One region of the Pseudoalteromonas sp. NEC-BIFX-2020_015 genome, then DNA from elsewhere that is predicted to be linked to it. Evidence: predicted binding sites of a transcription regulator. Region 1 holds the regulator's gene; the other holds the start of a gene.
The links. The regulator FliA, encoded in region 1, starts transcription of late flagellar genes. The targets are predictions, from matches to a motif close to CTAAAGNTNNNNNNNNNNNNGCCGATA.
Positions count from the first base shown of each region.

Region 2: HH219_RS04200 (DUF3530 family protein) is a predicted target of FliA. The motif match lies at 9,909-9,935, and genes of this name have one in related genera.

Region 1 is NZ_JABCJL010000008.1:77,716-89,387, reverse strand. It holds gene HH219_RS08010 (flagellar motor protein) at 1-666, opposite strand, end outside; gene HH219_RS08005 (chemotaxis response regulator protein-glutamate methylesterase) at 659-1,813, opposite strand; gene HH219_RS08000 (chemotaxis protein CheA) at 1,880-4,075, opposite strand; gene HH219_RS07995 (protein phosphatase CheZ) at 4,090-4,854, opposite strand; gene cheY (chemotaxis response regulator CheY) at 4,872-5,255, opposite strand; gene HH219_RS07985 (RNA polymerase sigma factor FliA) at 5,296-6,006, opposite strand; gene HH219_RS07980 (MinD/ParA family protein) at 6,033-6,893, opposite strand; gene flhF (flagellar biosynthesis protein FlhF) at 6,886-8,364, opposite strand; gene flhA (flagellar biosynthesis protein FlhA) at 8,388-10,496, opposite strand; gene flhB (flagellar biosynthesis protein FlhB) at 10,590-11,672, opposite strand, start outside.
Region 2 is NZ_JABCJL010000004.1:23,185-34,856, reverse strand. It holds gene HH219_RS04225 (diguanylate cyclase) at 1-613, opposite strand, end outside; gene HH219_RS04220 (response regulator) at 597-4,376, opposite strand; gene HH219_RS04215 (PhoH family protein) at 4,443-5,840, opposite strand; gene rapA (RNA polymerase-associated protein RapA) at 6,136-9,030, shown strand; gene rluA (bifunctional tRNA pseudouridine(32) synthase/23S rRNA pseudouridine(746) synthase RluA) at 9,227-9,880, shown strand; gene HH219_RS04200 (DUF3530 family protein) at 10,024-10,932, shown strand; gene djlA (co-chaperone DjlA) at 10,915-11,672, opposite strand, start outside.

The sequences.
Region 1 (11,672 bases):
AGCTAATAGTTCATGTAAAAGCATTTTTTGTTCAACTTGATATTTTAGCTTATTCGCCATAGGTAAAAATAAAAGATTTGCCAAACCGACACCGTAAATAGTTGCAATAAATGCCGTAGCGACACCTGCGCCAAGTTTTTCCGGTTCGGTAATAAATGACATTGCCTGAATCAGGCCAAGCACTGCCCCCAGAATACCTATCGTGGGACTGTAGCCCCCTAAAGCTTCATAAACTCGACTTGATTCAAGTAGACGATCTCGCTCTAGTAATAAATCGATTTCAAGCGCATCACGAAGCTTATTCTCGCTTGCACCATCAATGAGCAAACTAAGGCCTTTCGCCGCATAGGGGTCCGGGTGGGTAAGAGCTGCATCCTCAAGAGCTAAATACCCCTCCTGACGAGCTTTATGAGACCATGCTTTTACTTGCTCAATCGCACTATCTATATCGCGTTTTGGCGGGAAAAAAACCCAATGGCTAATTTTTAAGGCTTTAATGAAAGTACTTGCTGGAGATTGCAACATCACAGCACCTAATGTACCACCAAGCACTATAACTAAAGCAGGACCATTGAATAAGGCACTAACAACGCCTCCCTCTAGTACATAACCAAAAGCAATCGCGCCTAACGCGATTGCTAAACCAAAAAAAGATAATTTATCCACAACCTATCTCTCGAACGATTCGCCCTGCTACTTCATCGAGCGCAAGACTTGCAGATGATAGACCTGCATTCGCAACGGCTTGTGGCATACCATAAACAACACTTGTTTTTTCGTCTTGTGCCCAAATAGTTGCCCCTGCTTGTTTAAGCATTCTAGCACCGTCGCGGCCATCAGCTCCCATACCAGTCAACACAACTGCCAATACATCACCTTGGTAAGCTTTTGCAGTACTTGCAAAGGTTACATCTACGCTTGGCTTATAAGTGATCCTAGCACTATCGTCTTCAAATACCTTTAATGTTCGACTGCCACCACGCCCCTCAATCAGCATTTGCTGGCCTCCTGGCGCGAGGTAGGCGACACCAGGTAACAGTCTGTCACCTTGTTGTGCTTCTTTTACTTTAATTTGACACAACCCATTTAAACGAGCCGCAAAAGCAGGTGTAAACGCTGCAGGCATATGCTGTATCAGTAAAATAGGATGAGGGAAATTGGCTGGTAACTTTGTTAAAATTGCTTGCAATGCAACGGGTCCACCCGTTGATGTTCCTATCGCGACAATTTGGTATTTTTTTCCTGATGCACGTAAACTATTAGATGACGCTACAGAAGGACTGGCAGGTCTACTGCTAAAAGTACGATCAGGCTGAGGAGTTGTTAACGATCGCGCTGAAACTCCACCGACCCTTGTTGGTGTTGTAGGTGCTGTTGGTCGTGTTTGAGCTGTTGGCCTACTAATACGTGATAGGCGCCTGCGGCTAATTTCTTTTACTTTATTTTGTAATAACTTAACTGCGTCTTCATTATTACGAGCGATATCTTCAAATTTTTTCGGTAAAAAATCCAAAGCTCCAGCATCAAGCGCATCTAATGTTGCTGTTGCACCATCACGGGTTAATGAAGAAAACATTAAAATAGGTGTAGGGTTTGCAGCCATGATTTCTTTCACAGCACTAATACCATCAAGCACAGGCATTTCGATATCCATGGTGATTACATCTGGACGTAACTGACTGGTCTTTTCTACTGCTTCACGGCCATTAACCGCAAAACCAATAACTTCAATATCCTTATCTTGCTCTAGTATTTCACTCACACGGCGACGAAAAAAACTAGAATCATCAACAACTAATACTTTAACTGCCATTGGTATTCTCTTGTTAAGTTTATCAACGGGAGTAATTTAGACTCCCGTATTAAGATAAATATATGGTTATCCTGCGTAATGCTTCAATAGATTAGGAACATCTAAAATCAAGGCGATACCACCGTCTGAGGTAATTGTTGCCCCAGCCATACCAGGTGTCCCTTGCAATAAAGCATCCAATGGCTTGATTACTACTTCTTCTTGGCCTATTAAAGAATCCACCACAAAACCAACTTGCTGAGTTCCGATTTGCACAATAACCACATGGCCTTGTGCTTTTCGTAATGATCTATCAGCCCCTTTGACCAACCAATGCTCTAAATAAAACAGCGGTATCGCTTTCTTACGAACGATAATAGTCAACTGACCATCAACCACATTCGTTTTAGTTAAATCCAAATGAAATATTTCATTTACACCGGCCAAAGGTAAAGCAAATGTTTGCTCACCAACTACCACCATTAATGTGGGTAGAATCGCTAAAGTTAACGGCACTTTGATTTCAAGTATAGTGCCAACACCTAATTCCGATTGGATATTAACGGAGCCATTAAGCTGCGTGATTTTGGTTTTCACCACATCCATTCCAACACCACGCCCTGATATATCTGAAATCTCTTCTTTGGTAGAAAAGCCTGGTGCAAAAATTAAGTTATAGGCTTCAGTATCAGATAATCGACTCGCTTGATCATGATCTAACACACCTTTATTAATCGCGATCTTTTTAAGTTTCTCTGCATCCATTCCTGCGCCATCATCTTTGATGGTCAGTAAAATATGATCGCCTTCTTGAGAAGCTGAAAGTGTAACTGTACCTGTTCGAGATTTACCACTTGCTTCACGCACGTCTGGCATTTCAATACCGTGGTCAACAGAGTTACGTACTAAATGCACTAATGGGTCAGCTAAAGCTTCAACTAGATTTTTATCTAGGTCAGTTTCTTCACCAACAAGTAATAAGTTTATATCTTTTTTCAAACTACGCGCTAAATCTCTTACAACTCGTGGGAAACGACCAAACACTTTCTTAATCGGCTGCATTCGGGTTTTCATTACGGCACCTTGTAAATCAGCCGTAACGACATCGAGATTAGAGATAGCTTTACCCATAGTTTCGCTATCAGTATTTGTTGCTAAGCTTACTAAACGATTACGAACCAATACTAATTCACCGACCATATTCATTATTTGGTCAAGGCGCTTAGTATCAACACGAACTGTTGTTTCTGCTTGCGTTGGTGCTGGTTTTTTAGCTACCGCAGCTGGTTTATCAGCAACTTTTGCAGGCTGACTCACTGGTGCTGGCTTAGAAACTGGCGCAGGAGCAGGAGCAGCAGCTTTAGGTGCTGCGGGTGCTACTTTTGGAGTAGCCGCTGCAATAGGTGCTTCTTCTGTCGCTTTTGGAGCACTGCCTTTACCATGTAATTCATCAAGTAATGCTTCAAATTCATCATCACTGATTTCATCATCGGTTTGACTTACCACGGGTTTATTTACCGGTGCTATTGGGTCTTTTGGTGCTTCAGGTTTGCTGACCGGAATATCATTACTAACAGCACCAAAACTACCTACACCATGTAATTCATCCAATAAATTATCAAACTCGTCATCGGTTATATCACTACTATTAGCACTACTAGTCGTCGTACTTGATATTATCGGACTTTGTCCTTTGCCATGAAGTTCATCAAGCAAATTTTCAAATTCATCTTCCGATATATCATCAATTTGTGTATCGGCTTGCGGGCTATCTACTTGTCCATCAAATAACAAATCAAATGCAAATGGATCGTCACCTGAAGCTGAAGCTGACTCATCATTTACTTCAGCTGGCGCTTCTGTAACTTCGATGGCGCTTTCTTCATCAGCTGTGGGCGGTTGCCCCAATCTATGCATTATCGCTAATAATTCAGGATCAGCAGGGGTCGGCTTTTCTCTACTTTGAATTGTAGCGAACATCTCATTTATAGTATCTAATGCTTGTAGGATAACATCCATCAGCTCAGAATTTACTTTTCGAACACCCTGGCGTAACAAATCAAAAACATTCTCTGCACCATGACAAGCATCAACTAACTCAGTCATGCTTAAAAAACCGGCGCCGCCTTTAACCGTATGAAATCCACGGAAAATTGCATTGAGCAACTCGGTATCATCAGGGTTATTTTCAAGTTCTACTAGCTGTTCTGATAAAAGCTCAAGAATTTCTCCAGCTTCAACTAGAAAATCTTGTAAAATATCTTCATCGACTTCAAAGCTCATGCAGTCTTCTCCTCTTAGAAACCCAAGCTTGATAACAAATCATCAACTTCATCTTGTCCTGAGACAACATCATCACGTGATTCTTTATCAATTATTGGCCCTTCAGGACCTGCAAGTGTATCTTCAGCAGGCGGTGTTTCAATGGCTTGTTGTTGTACTTTAGTGTCGCCATCATCATGGGTACCAAATGCAGTAAGCAAATGGATTAAGCTATCTTCAACTTCTCTTACAAGTTCAATAACACGGCGAATTACTTGCCCAGTTAAATCTTGATAATCTTGTGCCATCAATACATTGGTCATTAGACCTTGTAATTCATCAGTCTTAGAATGCGAGTTATTCATAAACTTATCTAAGCTATGGCAGAGCGTTTTAAACTCGCCCAATTCAATTTCACGGTTCATCAAACGATCCCATGTGGGTTTGATATGTGAAATTTCATCTGCTAGTTGCTGAGCTATAGGTAAACTAGCCTCTACCGCATCCATCGTTTTATTAGCAGCACTTTCTGTCATTTCCATAACATAATTGAGCCGCTGTTTAGCATCCGGTAAGGCTTCGGTGGTTAAATCAGCTAGACGTGTATCGAGTTCAAAATTTTTCAGCGCATCATGAAGTTGGCGAGTTAACTTACCAACCTCTGCAAAAAGTTCTGACTGCTCTTTTGACGCCGCATCTAGAATTAGTTGATCAGCTTTGTCTTGTTCACCGTTTTCTAAGTAAACCACAAGCTGACGGGCTTGCTCTAAACTGATCTGAGGCGCAGCAGGTGCTGACATAAGCCTCTCCTCTTTATTTAACCTAAACGCTCAAACACTTTTTCCAATTTGGTTTTTAGTGTTGCTGCAGTAAATGGTTTAACGATGTAGCCGTTAACGCCGGCTTGTGCAGCAGCTACAATTTGTTCTTTTTTAGCTTCTGCGGTTACCATTAACACTGGAATATGCTTAAGCGTATCATCCGCTCTGATTGCTCTTAGCAAATCAATACCTTGCATTCCAGGCATATTCCAGTCTGTCACAACAAAATCAAACTCTTGATTTTGCAGCATCGGCAAAGCTGTTGAGCCATCATCAGCTTCTTGCACATTAGTAAAACCTAAATCCCTTAACAGATTTTTGATAATACGTCTCATCGTCGAAAAGTCATCAACAACAAGAATTTTCATGTTTTTATCCAAAACATCCTCCGGTGAGGTCTGAACCTATATTTACTTACTACTAGTTTATCCAGTCATTGATTTTTGCTTTAAGCTTAATCATCGCCTGACCATGTATCTGACTCACACGCGATTCACTTACATCGAGTATGTGCCCAATTTCTTTTAAATTCATTTCATCATTGTAGTAAAGCGATAGCACTAAACCATCTCGTTCTGGTAAAGACTTTATTGCCTCTAGCAATGATTGATTAAACTTATCATTTTTAACATTATTAAAAGGCTTATCTAGTGCTAAATCATGTCCAACTGGTGTAATTACATCTTCATCAACACCAAGGTCTTCAATGCCTAGTATTTTACTAGAATTCACATCATTAAGAATATGATGGTACTCATCTAGCGTAATATCAAGTTTTTCAGCAACTTCAATATCTTTTGGTTCACGATTAAGTCCACTTTCTAACTCTGATATCGCTTCTGCAACCATACGACTATTGCGATGCACCGATCTTGGAGCCCAATCACCACGCCTCATTTCATCAAGCATAGCACCACGAATACGAATACCTGCAAATGTTTCAAAACTGGCGCCTTTAGTGGCGTCAAAGTTTTTCGAGGCTTCAATTAAACCAATCATTCCTGATTGAATTAAATCATCCAACTGTACACTTGGTGGTAAACGAGCAATTAAATGGCACGCCACTTTTTTGACTAATGAAGCATGGCGCTCAACAATCACATTTAAGTTCTGTGTAGATTGATATCCCATCGCTTTATTCACCGATGCCGTCATAATTAGCCGTTTACTAATTTTTCTATGAAAAATTCTAAATGGCCAGATGGTTGATTAGGTATAGGCCATTTTACTGCTTTTGTCGCGAGTGTTTTAAATGCAATTGCAGCTGGTGAGCTAGGAAACAGCTCTACGATTACTTTTTGACGGCGCGTAGACTTTCGCATATTTTCATCATAAGGCACAGTTGCAACTAGTTCCATCGACACATCTAAAAAACGATCTGTGACTTTAGATAACTTTGCAAATAACTCATGACCTTCACGTATACTGCGTACCATATTAGCGACTATTTTGAACTTGTATACGCCGTGTTCACGACTTAATATTTTAATAAGCGCATAGGCATCAGTAATTGAAGTGGGCTCGTCACATACGACAACCATCACATCTTGTGCGGCGCGCGAAAAACTGAGCACCATATCTGAAATACCGGCTGCAGTATCAACAATTAATATATCAAATTCGGTATTTAGCTCACTAAAGGCACGAATAAGACCGGCATGCTCTGATGGCGATAATTCAACCATACTCTGCGAGCCGGAGGTAGCGGGGACTATTTTTATCCCTGCGGGGCCTTCAACTAAAATTTCATCGAGCTCACATTCACCCGACAATACGTGAGACAAGTTACGCTCAACACGTAATCCTAACATCACATCACAGTTTGCTAGGCCTAAATCGGCATCCAATACTAATACTCTGTTTCCGAGTTGACCCAAAGCAATCGCAGTATTAAGTGAAACGTTTGTTTTACCAACGCCTCCCTTACCACCAGTGACAGCGATAACCTTAACGCCGTTATTATTGTTTTGACTCATTTTACGCAGGCCACTTGCTTGATCTAATACTGTGTTAATCATACATCCCTACTGTGCTTGACGCTACTGCTTGACGTCGCGAATGTTGTGCTTTTGTTCTTTTTAAATACAATTGTTCAGCTTTTTTTACTAATTTCTCTGCATTAGCCACCCGGATGTCCTCAGGGACTCGCTGACCATTAGTAAGATACCCTATTGGGAGGCGATTTTGAATCGCTATACTAATTATCTCACCTAAACTTAGTGATTCATCTAATTTGGTGAAAATACAGCCACTTAATTGTACTTTTTTAAAGTGTCTTACGGTTTCTTGTAAAACGTTAATTTGCGCTGTTGCACTAAGCACCAAGTAATTGCGAATATCAACTCTTTGATTGCGCATTAAGGTGTTTAATTGCTCTGTTAAACGTAAATCACGCTGACTCATTCCCGCCGTATCTATTAATACTAGACGCTTATTTCGTAAATGGTATAAAACTTCAGCTAATTCATTAGCATCTTTAACTTGCTTAACACCACAGCCGATAATACGTCCGTATGTAGCTAGTTGCTCATATGCACCAATACGGTATGTATCAGTTGTGATCAGTGCCACTTTATCAGCGCCGTACTTTTGTGCACCCAACGCAGCAAGTTTTGCAACTGTCGTCGTCTTCCCAACCCCTGTTGGACCTACTAATGCAAATACACCACCTTGACGTAATATTTCATTATTAGTTGTATGCATCTGATTTTCAATCATTTGCAATAAGGCTTGCCATGCTTGTTGACGTGATACATCGTCAGGAATAAAGCATGCCATTTGGTCTGCAACTTCACTATCAATCCCCATACCTATCAAGCGATCTATCATGCATGCTCTTGTTGGGTCACGACGAGCCATATCCTGCTGCATTAAACCTGATACTTGATGCTCTAACAACTGACGCATTGCGGCCATTTCATCACGCATTGCTGTTATCTCATCTGTTTTTGCAACCTCTTTAGTAGGCATTGAGGTATCTAGATCATCAAAATCACGGTCTAAGTCGTCATCAAAACCTAAGCTATGAGCTTGAGTTTGTGGGCGTGACACTGGCGCAGTATCTCGATGATAAAAATCTTGTTTAGGCTTTACTTCACTGTGTTGACGAGCACTGTGTTTTTGTTCTTGGTATTGGCTGCCTGTATCAAATCCAGATTGACTAAACATTGATGCAAGTTCAGGTGAGCGTGGACGTGGTGTTTGACGCTCTAACAATGCTTGCAAGCTATCTGCAACTTTTGCTTGTGGTTCAGGCTGAGAGCGCTGTGGTGCTGGCTTTACAAAGTTTGAATTTGTTTGTGCCTGCGCAATAGCTGGTTTTGCTTCAGGCGCTTTTGGGGCTGCTTTGTCATAATCAACAGCGGCAACGATTTCAACACCGTTCGCAAGTTTTTTATTTGACATAATAACCGCATCAACACCTAGTTCATCTTTTACTTCTTTAAGTGCCGTGCGCATATCTTTAGCAAAAAAACGTTTAATTTTCATAATTCAACCCCTTTAAAATCCGATTATTGGCCTACTGAGCTGACAATCTTGATCTGTCTTTCGTCTGGTACCTCTTGATAAGACATCACCCGTAACCCTGGTATGGTGTACTTAACAAAACGAGATAACACCGTGCGTAACATTCCTGACGTTAGCAATATCGAAGGTTCACCGGCCATTTCTTGATTTTGATGCGCTTCATTTAATGATTGCTGAAGTCGCTCTGCAAGTCCTGGTTCAATTCCGGCACCTTCGTCGCCTGCATTCTGTAGTGACTGATGCAACATCTGTTCCAACTCAGGCGCCAAGGTTATGACAGGGATTTCTGATGACATACCAACAGCGTCCTGAACAATTAATCTACGCAGTGAAATTCGCACTGCAGCCGTTAATACATCAGGGTCTTGGCTACGTGGGCCATACTCTACTAGGGTTTGTACTATTGAACGCATATCGCGTATTGCGACACCTTCATTTAATAAATTTTGTAAAACTTTAACGATTGTTGTCAACGGTAATACATCTGGGACTAAACCTTCAACTAAACGAGGGTGACTCTTAGCTAGCATATCAAGTAAATTTTGTACTTCTTCATGGCCAAGTAGTAAAGCTGCACTATTTGTAAGTAGTTGACTAATATGGGTCGCGACGACAGTGGCAGCATCTACAACGGTGTAACCTAATGATTGCGCTTCATCTTTTTGATCGGGTTTAATCCAAACTGCATCTAAACCAAAAGCAGGGTCTTTCGTCGCAATCCCTTTAATCGCTCCAAACACTTGTCCCGGGTTAATCGCTAACTCGTCACCATGTTTAAGCTCCCCCTCACCACTTGAAACACCCATCAGAGTAATTCTGTATGCGTTTGGATCTAATTCTAAGTTATCGCGAATGTGTACTGGCGGTACCAAAAACCCTAACTCTTGAGAAAGCTTTTTACGTACACCTTTAATTCGATTTAGTAGCTCACCACCTTGTGATTGATCAACGAGCGGAATTAAACGATAGCCCACTTCCAAACCAATAACATCGACTTGCTGAACATCATCCCAGCTAAGTTCTTTTTGCTCTTTTTTATTTGCAACACCTGTTCCTGATGCACCACCGTTCGCTGTTTCAGCTTCTTTTTCCGCTGCGGCTTTGATCTTACTTTGTTGAGTGTAATATGCTAAATACCCCAGTAGTGCACCAAGGCTTAAAAATGCAAAGTGTGGCATGCCTGGCACTAAGCCCATTACAATCAAAATGCCTGAGGCGATAAATAGTGACTTTTCATTGCCAAGTTGTTTCTTAAATTGATCACCCATATTGAGCGATTCATTTTGACGGGTTACTACAATGGCCGTACCAATTGAAAGGAGTAATGAAGGTAATTGAGCAACTAGGCCGTCACCAATAGTAAGCAAAGTGTATACTTCCATTGCATTACTAAAACTTAAGTCATGTTGGATCATTCCAACAAATAAACCACCTACAATATTGATAATCAAAATAACGATACCGGCTATGGCATCGCCTTTTACAAACTTACTGGCACCATCCATAGAACCATAGAAATCAGCCTCGCGAGTAACCTCTTCACGACGGTCACGTGCTTGCTCAGCGCTTATAAAGCCTGCGTTCAAATCAGCATCAATTGCCATTTGCTTACCTGGCATTGCATCAAGGGTAAAGCGTGCAGATACTTCTGAGATACGGCCCGCACCCTTAGTGATTACTACAAAGTTGATGATGATCAGAATTAAAAACACCACTAGACCAACTGCGTAATTTCCGCCAATTACTACGGAGCCAAAGGCTTCAATAACTTTACCTGCAGCATCGCCTCCATTATGGCCTTCTAAAAGTACAACTCGAGTGCTGGCAACATTGAGCGCTAAACGCATGATGGTTGCAATAAGAAGTACAGCTGGAAACATGCCAAACTCTACTGGCTTCATGGTGTAAACGGTCACCAATAACACAACTAGTGCTAAAGCTATATTAAACGAAAAAAGAATATCGAGTAAAAATGGCGGTAACGGTAAAATCACCATTCCCAGCGCAGCAAGTACCAGTAAAGGGGTACCTACACCTTTTAAATACTCTTTTTTATCTCTATTAAGTTGTTGTAATACAGCTTTAAATTCCATAATTCTACAATTTCAAAAAATTGACACTACACGGAATTTGCAATAACTATTCCAGTTATTAATTATTTATTAAAATAGGTTAATAACTAAAAATCAATGCTTGTAGGCATCGGGGATGGGGAGGTTTTTATTAAGTTTTGTCGGGCGTTTACCACGGCCTTTTTGAAAGCGCTTAAGCTGAAAGACAAATGCGAGTACTTGCGCTACCGCTGTAAATAATTGATCCGGTATTTGATCGCCCACCTCAGCGGTATGATATAACGCACGCGTAAGCATTGGGGATTCGACAATTGGGACTTCATTACCTAATGCTACTTTTCTAATTTGCATAGCCATCTCATCCACACCTTTAGCAAGCACGATTGGTGCACCTGCACGCTCTGTGTCGTACTTTAATGCAACTGAGTAATGTGTTGGGTTAGTAACAACAACGTCAGCATCGGGCACATCTTGCATCATTCTACGTTGAGACATTTGTCTTTGAGTTTGCCTAATCCGCGCTTTTATTTGCGGATCACCTTCGGAGTTTTTATATTCATCTTTTACTTCCTGTAAAGTCATTTTAAGTTGTTTATGATGAGTATGACTTTGATAAGGAGCGTCTATTGCTGCAATAATTGCCATGGTGCATGTGAGTCCTAAAAACATCCACGCTAAAATTTCTAAAGAATGAAGAATGTTCCCGGGCGCACTCTCAATACTCAGATGTAGAATTTCATCAAAAAAGGTATTAATCAAAAAAACAGCAAAACCGGCGACCACTGTAAATTTTAAAATAGATTTAATCAATTCAACGCCTGCTTGCGGCCCAAGCATGCGTTTAATACCTTTAGCTGGTGACATTTTACTCGCTTTGGGTGCCGCAGCTTCCCAGCTAAAATTGAAGCCGCCTAACAGTGTATTACCAATAATACCCGCTAAAACAATAATAAAAACAAACATCGCCATTGGAAAAACAAGTGCATCGGCAACTTCAGCCCAAACAGAGAACATCTTTGTTGTATCGTATGTTTCACTGCGATTTAAACTAAGCATTCGGCCCATAATATTATACAGACCTTTACCTATATCAGGGCCGTACATTAATAAGGAGATTGCAGAAAAAATCAGAACGAACATGGTACCCAACTCTTTTGAACGGGCTACTTGGCCTTTCTTTTTCGATTCATCAATTTT
Region 2 (11,672 bases), on a different contig from region 1:
GCTCACATTCGCCCACTAATGCATGCGCAATACGTTTCAAGCAGTCATCTCCAGCACGGTGGCCATAACAATCGTTGTAACGTTTAAAGTGATCTATATCCATAAGTAAAACTGATAATGGGGTTCCAGCTCGGCGGCTTCGTCGCCACTCCCGAGATAAGCTTTCATCCAAATAACGTCTATTGGGGATTTCCGTCAAACCATCAATGGATGCTAGCATTTCAAGTAAGTCATTTTTCTGTTTTATAAGTAATTGGTTTCTGATACGAGCTTTTACAATTGTAGGGCTAAAAGGTTTTGCAATATAATCCATAGCACCTAGTTCAAACCCTTTAGCTTCATCATCATGACTTGTATTGGCCGAAATAAAAATAACGGGGAGAGCTTGAGTTGATGGATTTTCTTTTAACTGAATTAATACCTCATAGCCACTAATACCAGGCATCACTATATCAAGTATAATTAAATCAACCGCTGTCGATTTTAAAAAAGTGAGTGCTTTTTCACCATTTTCAACCAAGAAAGTATCATGCTCACTTGCAAGTGTTTTCTCCAATACCAATCGATTTAGAGGATCATCATCAACAATAAGTATTTTAGCTCTTTTTAACATCTGCTAGTCCTTGTATCTGGATATAAGCCATGGCTTGTTTTAACTCCTGTATAAGTTGATCCTGTAATAATGGATCGGCTTCTTTCAAGGCTCGTAACTTATACTCTAGTTGCTTAGCCAACTCTGAGAGCCTGCAAAATCCTAGGTTTCCTGATACGCCTTTAATGCTATGCACTAACCGTTCCAGTTCTCTTGGTTGATTATATGTTATTAATTTATTTAGGTGGTCATTACATAATTTAGCAAACTTCCCCAGCATAACCAGTAATAAATCACTATCACCGGAGAATTGTTCCAATGCAAAAGGTTCATCATAAAAATTGGGGATTTCAATTTCAAGATCATTAATTGCTTGCAATAAAGTAGGGGCTATAACGGGCTTTGTTAGGTGTTTGTTCATTCCTGCAGCTAATGAACGATCCTCGTCTGCTTGTTCACAATGGGCCGTTAGCGCAAAAATCGGCAACTGCTGTTGATCATATTGCTTACGCAGCAATTGCGCTGCCTGTAAGCCATCCATTTCTGGCATTTGTATATCCATTAGAATGAGATCTGGCATTATTTTCTTGACTAACTCCAAGCCTAACAAAGCACTTGTCGCCGTAAGTACATTAATATTAGCTTGAGTTAAAACATTACTAATAATATCGATATTAAGCTGATTATCATCAATCACAAGCACTAACATCCCTTTAATATTTAGGGGGGGAGCTTGTATCGGCGCTTTTATTCCGGCATTACTAAATAATGCCACTGGTTGCATAAGACGCTGTACTAATGCACTACTTTTAATAATGTAAATAGGAATATTAGCAATAGAGGGCAGCGTTATCGTTTGGCTAGTTTGAATAACGTAAAGGGGGATATTATGTGTGATTATTGCAGCTTTTTGGTATTCGCAGCTCAGTAACGTTGATACGTCAACATCGCTGATTATAACTTTCTGGTAATCAGTGAGCATTACATTTTTACCTACGTCCGCGATACGGCTAAAATGTAAGTCTGTCATTGGTGCAAGCGCATTCGATAAATTCGTTTCAGCCTGTTCGTAAACAACTAAGGTGTTACGCCACAGAGTTGGCACCTCTGTATCAGGAGCATTGAATGCAATGCTGAAATAAAACTCGCTCCCCACTCCTTTTGCACTTTTTAGCGCAATTTCAGAACCCATTAATGCAATTTCGTGCTTTACGATGGCTAACCCTAAGCCTACACCTTGGTGGGTACGTGTCAGTGATTCATCACCTTGGGTAAATGCGTCAAATAACCGACTTTGGTCAGCTTTACCAATACCTATTCCGGTGTCAATCACCCTAAAGCAAATACGCTGTAGTGCAGAGCCAGTCTCTCTACTTTGCAACTTGAGAGTGACGCATCCTTGCTCTGTAAATTTAACTGCATTTGTCAGCAGATTACCCAGAACTTGCTCTAAACGAATATAATCACCAATCAATTGCGCTGATATATCTGGGTCAACCTCGATCTTAAATGTCAATCCTTTTTGCTGGCATAGCCCGGTCAATAAGCTTTCGCAGCTATCAATTAATGTTACGAGATCAAACGTGACCATTTCTAGGCGGACTGAGCTATTTTCTACACGAGCAAAATCGAGCATTCGATTTAACATCGTTAATAAGCTTTGTGCTGAATTTTTTGCTTGCACTGCATATTGCTGTTGTTGGTTTGTGATCCCCTGCTGAGTGATCATGTCAATCAACCCAGTAACTGCGTTTAGAGGCGTACGTATTTCATGGCTCAAATTAGCGATAAAGCGACTTTTAGCTTCGGTTGCCCGCTCAGCATCCTGTTTGGCTTGTGTCAAAGCGCTAATATCTTGAATATGAATAACATAATAATAAGGAGCTTGCTGAGCATCCCACACTAACGACACACTGAGTTGCCACCAGCTTTGCAGCTCTTGTTGCGCAAGAGTAAGATGGTAAACCTTCTTTTTTTCACTCAATAATAATGCAAGCAGTGACTCAATTTCCTGCCATTGGCCTGCCCCAAATAAATCAGCTAAAGGCATTGCCTCCTCAGCTTGCTCAATCTTAAAAAGCTTACGGGCAGTTTTATTCAATTGTAATACGGTATGCTCAAGTGACAGCAAAATAACACCGTTTGCAGCATATTCAATAGCGCTTCTAAACTTTGATTCAGAAGCCCTTAATGCTAATAAAGCCTGTTGCTGCGCTGTAATATCACGGCCAATACCCATGGTCCCCAATAAATGGTTTTGATCATTATAAAAAGGCGCAATTGTTAATTGAAACGTTTGCTGCGGTGTTTCTATTCGTTGTTCTGCTTTACTTCTCGTTTTTAAAACATGCTGCTCTAGCTCATTAATATGATGACTATCATCGCTGATATCACAAAGCTGCTGGCCCACTAGCTGACCTTGCTCAATGCCTATGTATTTTTCATATGCACGATTACACCCTAAAAATGAACCGTCGATATTTTTAAAGTAAATTAAGTCAGGTACGCTATTTAGCATAGTATTAAGTAATGCTAAATGGCGTTCTTTTGCTTCATAACTACGTGCCAACTCTCTCGTTTTTATTTTTACTTGAGCATCTAGTTCAGTATTTGCTAGCTGTAAGGATTCTACTAATTGCTGATTTTCATTAAGCACTCGTTTTATTCTGCTAAACCAAGGCTGCCAATTTATGGGTATACGATAATCTAAATTGTCACTATAGCGCTCATCATTTTGCTCAAGGAAAGCCATTAAATACGTCATTGGCTTAACAAAAATACGACGACTTAGCCAAAACACCACACTGAACATCATCACTAAAAAAACACTTAAAAAAACAAACTCTATAATGACCTCATAGCGAATAGGCGGCACCAACTGGTAATGAGATTCAAAATATGCGGCATAAACGGGTTGCCGTTTTTTATCTTGAAAAACAACTAAATTATCACGACTGTCCCACTCTCCTTGCATTGGTTTTACCGGTCTTGAAGATGACCAATACTGATCAAGCTCAGAGACATTTCCAATCTCAGTCACAGAGCTGGCAATAACCGTATTCGCCTCAGTTAAAAATATATACTCACCGTTTTTTGATGATATTTTTCTTAACCAATCAGAAACAGCCCCCAGATCATAGATTAAAATTATATAGTCTTGACTACCTTGCTCTCGCTGCTTACCTATCGCAAAATACTTTTTATCATCAAGCTTAATAATACGGCTTGAGGAAAGCATGTTTTCTCTAAAATCAGGACGCAAACCACCATCAAGTATCTGTGTTAATAAGATACTGCTATCGTCATCCCGACGCTTAACATACGCAAAACCTTGCTCATTTACATAAGCAACAGCCGCCAATGACTGAATTAATGACAGTGCTGTATTAAAAGCAGGCCCTAGCGCAATTACATGCTGCCATTTTGCGAGCGCATTAGGTGTTGAGGAAAATTGTTCTTGGCCTACAATCTCCCCTCCACCAGAGGGAATTTTGCGATAATAATAGTTTTCTAATTGATTAACGTCTTCTAACCACTGGCCGTCAAATTGATAAGATAAGGGTTGTTCATATTGTAAAAATAAAGTGCTGACTAAGTCTTCCGCAGCTTCCATGCGATATTCAAGTTGTGCTGCCAGTGTAATAAAGTCTGCTTCACGTTTAGCAACCGTTCGATCTAATTTAATAGAATATAAATGTAAGCAGAGTAAAAAAGCCACTAGCAGTGGCACTATAAGCGCAACGGCTAATGAGCGGTAATAGTGTTTTAATGGTAAAAAGTCCAACAGACTGCCTATTTCTTGACCCAATAATCAGAGTTTAGATTATCGAGCCAAGTACATTCGCGCAAGTTATAAATTTTCTTCCGCAAATGAAGCTAAGCGACTTCGAACAACACCATTGAGGTTCACGGTAGCACTGCCTTCAAAGTCTTTAAAGCGTTCAACAATGTACGTTAAACCCGATGTGACAGGGGTTAAGTAGTTACTATCTATTTGTGCCAGATTGCCTGAACAAATTAACTTTGTCCCTTCACCACAACGGGTGATAATCGTCTTTAGCTGTGACGCAGTCAGGTTTTGACTTTCATCTAAAATTACCACTGCATTTTGGATGCTACGACCACGCATAAAGTTAACTGATTTAAACTGTACATTCGCTTTTTCCATAATGTAATTACGACTTGATATTGGGTTTTCATCCCCCTTATGGAGCACTTCTAACGTATCTGTAATTGCAGCTAACCATGGCGCCATTTTCTCCTCTTCTGTACCTGGTAAAAAGCCAATTGATTCTGCGATTTCAGGGGTGTTGCGAGTAACGATTACTTTATCGTAAATACCTTTTTCAATAATCATTTCAAGAGCGCTGGCCAGTGCTAATAAGGTTTTACCGCATCCTGCTGGGCCAGTTAAAATGACTAACTCAATATTAGGGTCTAGCAACGCATCAAGGGCCATACCTTGGTAAATGTTTTTTGGTTTAACACCCCACGCAGATTGATGCATCAAACGTTCAACACCAATATCTTTGAGCATTATGTGTTGATCATCATACGATTTAACTCGCGCTGCAAAATGGCCGTTGTCATCAAATAAATACTCATTACAAAACACACCTGGAATGAGGCTTTTTGCTACTTTATGAAAAGTATCTCTACCATGTTGCTGCGTTTCACACTCGCCAACATGTTGCCAAAAATCACCGGTGATTTTTTGATAGCCACTGCTTAAGAGTGCAATATCATCAATGAGTTGGTCGGTGCGGTAATCTTCAACGTATTTAAGCCCTGCCCCCTTGGCTTTCAAGCGCATATTGATATCTTTAGTAACCAATACAACTTTGACATGTGGGTGCTGCTTTTGTAAATGCACGGCACAATTAATAATACGATGGTCATTTTCATTTCCCGGTAAACCAGAGATCGAATCTGCAAATAAATGGTCGTTAACAATGATTAATGTGCCTGCAGATGACGCTTTAGCCTTTTTATTACTAGGTAACGCAACGCCTTTGAGCATTTGCTCTGGCGTGGCGTCTTTGAGTACTTCATCTAAACCGCGAATGGCCACACGTGCATCGCGGCTAACATCATGCTTACGGTCTTTAATATGATCCAGTTCTTCTAGAACGGTCATTGGAATAACGACGTCGTGTTCTTGGAATGATAAATACGCGAGGGGTTCGTGAAGCAATACATTGGTATCTAGCACATACATTTTACTATCAAGGTTCGAAGCTTTTTCCATAGCACTTTCCTTACGTTTTATGATTTTTATGCTATACCCAACTAACTAAGTAAAACGAGTTAACGCTAAGCTCATAACACTTAATTGCTAAGGTATATTGTAAGTTTAGCTTAGTTGTCATAAAAGACCCTTTTATGACAAAGCTTTTTTAGTTTGAAATTAGTCAATTAAACATGTGCGTTAATAGGAATAATGCGCAGTTACTAAATTAATTAAAAGTGAGCTAGTTAGCGCCTTGCAGTGGTGTTAGGTTACAGGTAACATAGCCGCCTTTTTCTTCATAGACGAGACATACATGAATTTTTCCTTAGGTCAGCGTTGGATCAGTGATACAGAGTCAGATTTAGGATTAGGCACGGTCGTTGCCCTTGAAGGCCGACAGGTCAGCATTTTATTCCCAGCCAGTGGCGAAAACCGTGTTTATTCAATGCAAGAAGCACCGGTTACTCGCGTGGCATTTAATTCTGGTGATGTGATCAAAAGCGTTGAAGAATGGGAACTTGAAGTCGAGTCAATTGAACCTATCGGTGATCTACTTTGTTATCATGGCACTCGTGTCGATAACGGTGAAAAAGCACAATTAAAAGAAACTTTTTTAGATCACTTTATAAAATTTAATAAACCACAAGACCGCCTATTTGCCGGCCAAGTTGACCGTTTTGATCGTTACACATTGCGCTACCAAACCTGGCAACATCAATTTGAACGCCAACAATCCCCCATTAAAGGACTTATTGGCCAAAGAGCAAGCTTAATACCGCATCAGCTTTACATTGCTCAAGAAGTCGGCAAACGATTTGCACCACGCGTATTATTGTCTGACGAAGTGGGCCTTGGTAAAACTATTGAAGCAGGTATGATTTTACATCAACAAATCATCAGTGGCCGTGCCAGCCGTGTATTAATCATAGTACCTGAAAATTTACAGCATCAATGGTTAGTCGAAATGTTGCGCCGCTTTAACTTACACTTCTCTATTTTTGATGAAGAACGTTGCGACGAAGCATTTGCTGATTCACCCAATGTATTTGATACCGAACAATTAGTGCTTACCAGCCTTGAATTTATAACCAAGAAAAAACGCTGGTTTGAACAAGCAACCATGGCAGATTGGGATTTACTTATTGTTGATGAAGCGCATCATTTAAGTATTGCCAATGGCAAGCAAAGTACTGAATATCAACGTATCGCTGAATTAAGCCAAGACATTCCTGGGTTAATATTATTAACCGCAACTCCTGATCAATTAGGTCACCGTAGCCATTTTGCGCGTTTACAGTTACTCGACCCTGATCGTTTTTATGATTACGATGCCTTTGTAGAAGAAGAAAGTAATTACAAGCACATTGCAGAGGCAGCCAATCAATTACTTCAAGACAAAGCGCTTGATGATAGCGCCAAAGCCACATTGATTGAGCTGTTAAAAGAAACCGATATCACAGGTATCCTTGAACAAGCACAAAGTGGTGATGAAGCGGCTCGTAAAGAAATTTTAGCCATGCTATTAGATCGCCACGGCACAGGCCGTATCTTATTTAGAAATAGTCGCAGTGGCATTGATGGTTACCCTAGTCGTAAGCTCCATGCTTACCCAATGGAAATACCAAAACAATATAAAACAGCAATGTCTGTACTTGGCAATATGAGCGGCATTCAAAATGCTCAGTTAAGTGCACAACGCGCACTCTTTCCTGAAAAAATATTTCAAGAGTTTGAAGGCGAAAGCGCAAGCTGGGGGATGTTTGATCCTCGCGTAGATTGGCTGATCAACACCCTTAAAACTCTCAAACACGAAAAAGTATTACTGATTTGTGCTAAAGCAGAAACGGCGATTAGCTTAGAGCAAATATTGCGTGAACGTGAAGCGATTAAAGCCTCAGTATTCCATGAAGGTATGTCGATTATTGAACGCGACCGCGCTGCTGCATTTTTTGCTGACGAGTACGACAACGCACAAATATTGTTATGCTCTGAAATTGGCTCTGAAGGTCGTAACTTCCAATTTTCACATCATTTAGTCTTATTTGATTTACCGCTAAACCCTGATTTATTAGAACAACGCATTGGCCGTTTAGACCGTATTGGTCAAACGCAAGACGTCAATATCCATGTGCCGTATTTTGAAAACACTGCACAAGAAGTGCTACTGCGCTGGTATAACGAAGGCCTAGATGCCTTTGAGACCACGTCAACCACAGGTCAAATGCTCTATAAAGAATTTAGTGAAGATCTGCTTGAATTTATTTCAGCGCACAACTGCGATGAAGATGAACTTGATCCATTACTTGAGCAAGTTGCCAACCAAAATGCTAAATTGCGTAAGCAAATGGAAAGCGGCCGTGACCGTTTACTTGAGCTACATTCATCAGGTCAAGGTGCCGCTGATTCATTAGTAGCTGATATTGAAAAGCTTGATAACCAGTTTGAATTGCCAAGTTATATGATCAATGTATTTGATACCTTTGGCGTCAGCCAAGAAGATAAAGGTGAAAATACCATAATCCTAAAGCCAACAGAACACATGCTAAACCCATCGTTCCCAAGCTTAAAAGATGACGGTATAACCGTAACATTCGACCGTGATACCGCGTTATCACAAGAAGATGTTCACTTTATCAGTTGGGATCACCCTATGGTGCAAGGCACCTTAGACATGATTTGTGATGATGACTTTGGCACCGCCTCTGTTGCGCTTCTTAAAAACAAAAAGTTACCACCGGGAACTTTCTTTGTTGAGCTAATTTTCTTAGGCGAAGCGATGGCACCAAAAGCTCTACAAGTAGGTCGTTTTTTACCACCAACACCGATTCGTATTTTGCTTGATAAAGCGAGTAATAATTTAGGTGAAAATGTTGGGTTTGATGGATTTAATCAGCAGCTCTCTGCTGTTGGCCGTCAAACAGCAAGTAAATTAGCCGGAGCATTACAAAGCGCAATTCATCCAATGATCAAAACCGCGCAAGCAATGGCGCAAACAAAACTTGAAGTGATCCGTGCCGCTGCCCTTGAGAAAATGCAACATTCACTCGCTGAAGAGCAAGCTCGCTTAGCTGCGCTGAAACAAATTAATCCAAACATTCGTGAAGAAGAGCTGACTTTTTACGACAAGCAACGCACTGAACTAACCACGCATATTGAAAAAGCGCAGTTAAAACTTGATGCTATTCGCTTAATCGTGGTTTCTCACTGATCATAGCTTTAGCTCGAAGTTTTAAGTTATAAGCTTTAGAAAAGCGCGGTGTATTAATTTATACCACGCTTTTTTAACCTTCAAACAAATATTGTAGCCAACATAAACGCTTACTTGAAAAGGAATCAAGCCTAGTGATTGTGAAATAAGGACGACTACACTAAAATGCAACGCTTGTGAATCGCTGAGGTCTATCGTGTTACTTAATTACAACCCCCCGCTCGATCCGTATTTAACCATCGTATATCAAGATGATGATTTACTGATTGTAAATAAGCCCAGTGAGCTATTAACAGTGCCCGGCAAAGATCCTAAACACGCAGACTGTTTAATTGCCCGTGTTAATCGTGTATTCCCCACCGCTAAAATTGTTCATCGTTTGGATATGGCAACCTCTGGGATTATTTGTTTAGCGATGAATAAAGCCGCTCATCGCCATGTAAGTATGCAATTTCAAGAACGTCAAACAGCTAAGCGCTATATTGCTCGTGTGTACGGCAAGCTTAAACCTGAAACTGGATCTGTAGATTTACCCCTTATTTGTGACTGGCCTAACCGCCCAAAACAAATGGTTGATCATGATAATGGTAAGCCTTCCTTGACGCATTACAACGTACTGGAATATGAAGCACACGCAACGCGCGTAGAGTTAACGCCAATTACAGGTCGCTCTCATCAATTACGCGTCCATATGCTATCGTTGGGTCACCCTATTTTAGGTGATAGGTTGTACGCTCACCCTGATGCCTTAAGTGCAGCACCACGCTTGCAGTTACATGCGCAAATGTTACAACTCACCCACCCTATCACTGAACAAACTATGATCTTTGAAGCTGAACCTGATTTTTAATTGCATCGTTTGCATGATAGAAATTGCGCTAAACTTTTTACAATTAAAGCCGATAACCATATATTGATTCATTGCACGTGGTTACTATGATTATTGGCAAAAAATTAAAAAACCATCAATTAATCAGCTTTGTCGGCTGTTTAATGTTGGCAGCGCCCCTCCTTGCGGCTGATTTCATTGCGCCAACACCATGGTCAACTATTGCTAGCAGTGATTTAGCACGCTTAATGCCAGATGATGAAGTAAAACCCCTACTCGCTGGCGAAACAGAGTTTACAACGTTATACCGTCAACATATGAGTGCTCAACAACGTGGTGTGGTTTTAATTATTCCTGATTGGCAGCATTTACCAACGAATAATGACGGTGTTAATTTTTTGCGTACTGAGCTAAATGATTTAGGCTACGCAACTATTGCAATGACAGTCCCTGATATAGATTGGTACGCCAACGATAGCACCGTCAACGATAGCGCCATCAACGAAACAGAAACCACAACACCCGATCCCCAAGAAAATACCGAAGCACCAACTAATACTCCTGCAAATGATGCGCTAGAACAAGCCCCTGCACCAATAGCTTCACCCAAGCATGTAGATGCAATTCCTATGATCAGCAACGCGATTATAGATAACTATAAGCTTAACCTTATTACGCGATTTAACGCCTTGTATGAAAGTGCTTTAAATGAAGATGGGAAAATAGTCGTAGTGGCTCAAGGTGCCAGTGCTGGGGTTTTATTAGAGCATTATGCAAGCTTTCCAAGCACAAATATTGATGCATTTATTAGCCTTAGCAGCTACTTGCCAAACACTGAGCGAAATAAAAAGCTCAATGCAACAATATCAACGATTAGCCCACCACTGCTGGATGTTTATTACAGCGTTGATAATTCCAACTTGCTGTTAAGCATTGCCCAAAGAAAGCGTTGGGTAAAACGTCATAGTAAATATGATTACCGCCAACGTGAGTTATTTGGTTTACGCTCAGCGCCGGAGCAACATGAGCGATTAACCAAAGAGGTGGACGGTTTTTTACGCCGCCTTTTTTAAGTACTCATAAGCCGATTGAATATCTTGGCTTTTTTTCACAGCCAGTTCCATCATATGCTTAGGTAAGCCTTGAGATACTAATTTATCAGGGTGATGTTGCGCCATTAATTTACGATACGCTACTTTTACATCACGCTCACTCGCTTCATTATTTAAACCCAACAACGCCAAGGCTTGAGTGCGGCTCATGCCATTATTGGGTGGAACATGATGACCTGAGCCTTCTCGATAGCTACTGCTTTGACCTTGCTGACGATTTTGCTGTTGTTGATAGCGCTGTTGCTGCTGGCGGAATGAAAACTCAGCCTGATACCGCTTAAGTACAAACGCAAAATGTGTTTTTGAAATACCCAAATGCTTGCTGACTTCTTGTAATAGCTCTTTTTCTTGAGCGGCAAGCACACCGTCAGAAAATGCCATTTGGATTTGAATTTCTAAAAAAAGCTGCAGTAAATCATGACGACGAGCAAAGCGCTCTTTAAAATCATAAACCGTTTCTTTTAATGAAAAGTCAGCTTCTTTACCTGCTTTAAATGCACCTTGTGCTTCTTTGCGATCATCGCCTTTTAAACCCATCTCATCCATAAATAGGCTGGCAGCACGAATATGAGTTTCACTGACTCTCCCATTTGATTTCGCTATATGCCCCATAACAGCAAAACAGCTTGAAAAGAACAATGCTTGGCGTTGATTTATATCATCATCACCTTTAAATAAGTTTGAAAAGCCACCCGCTTTAT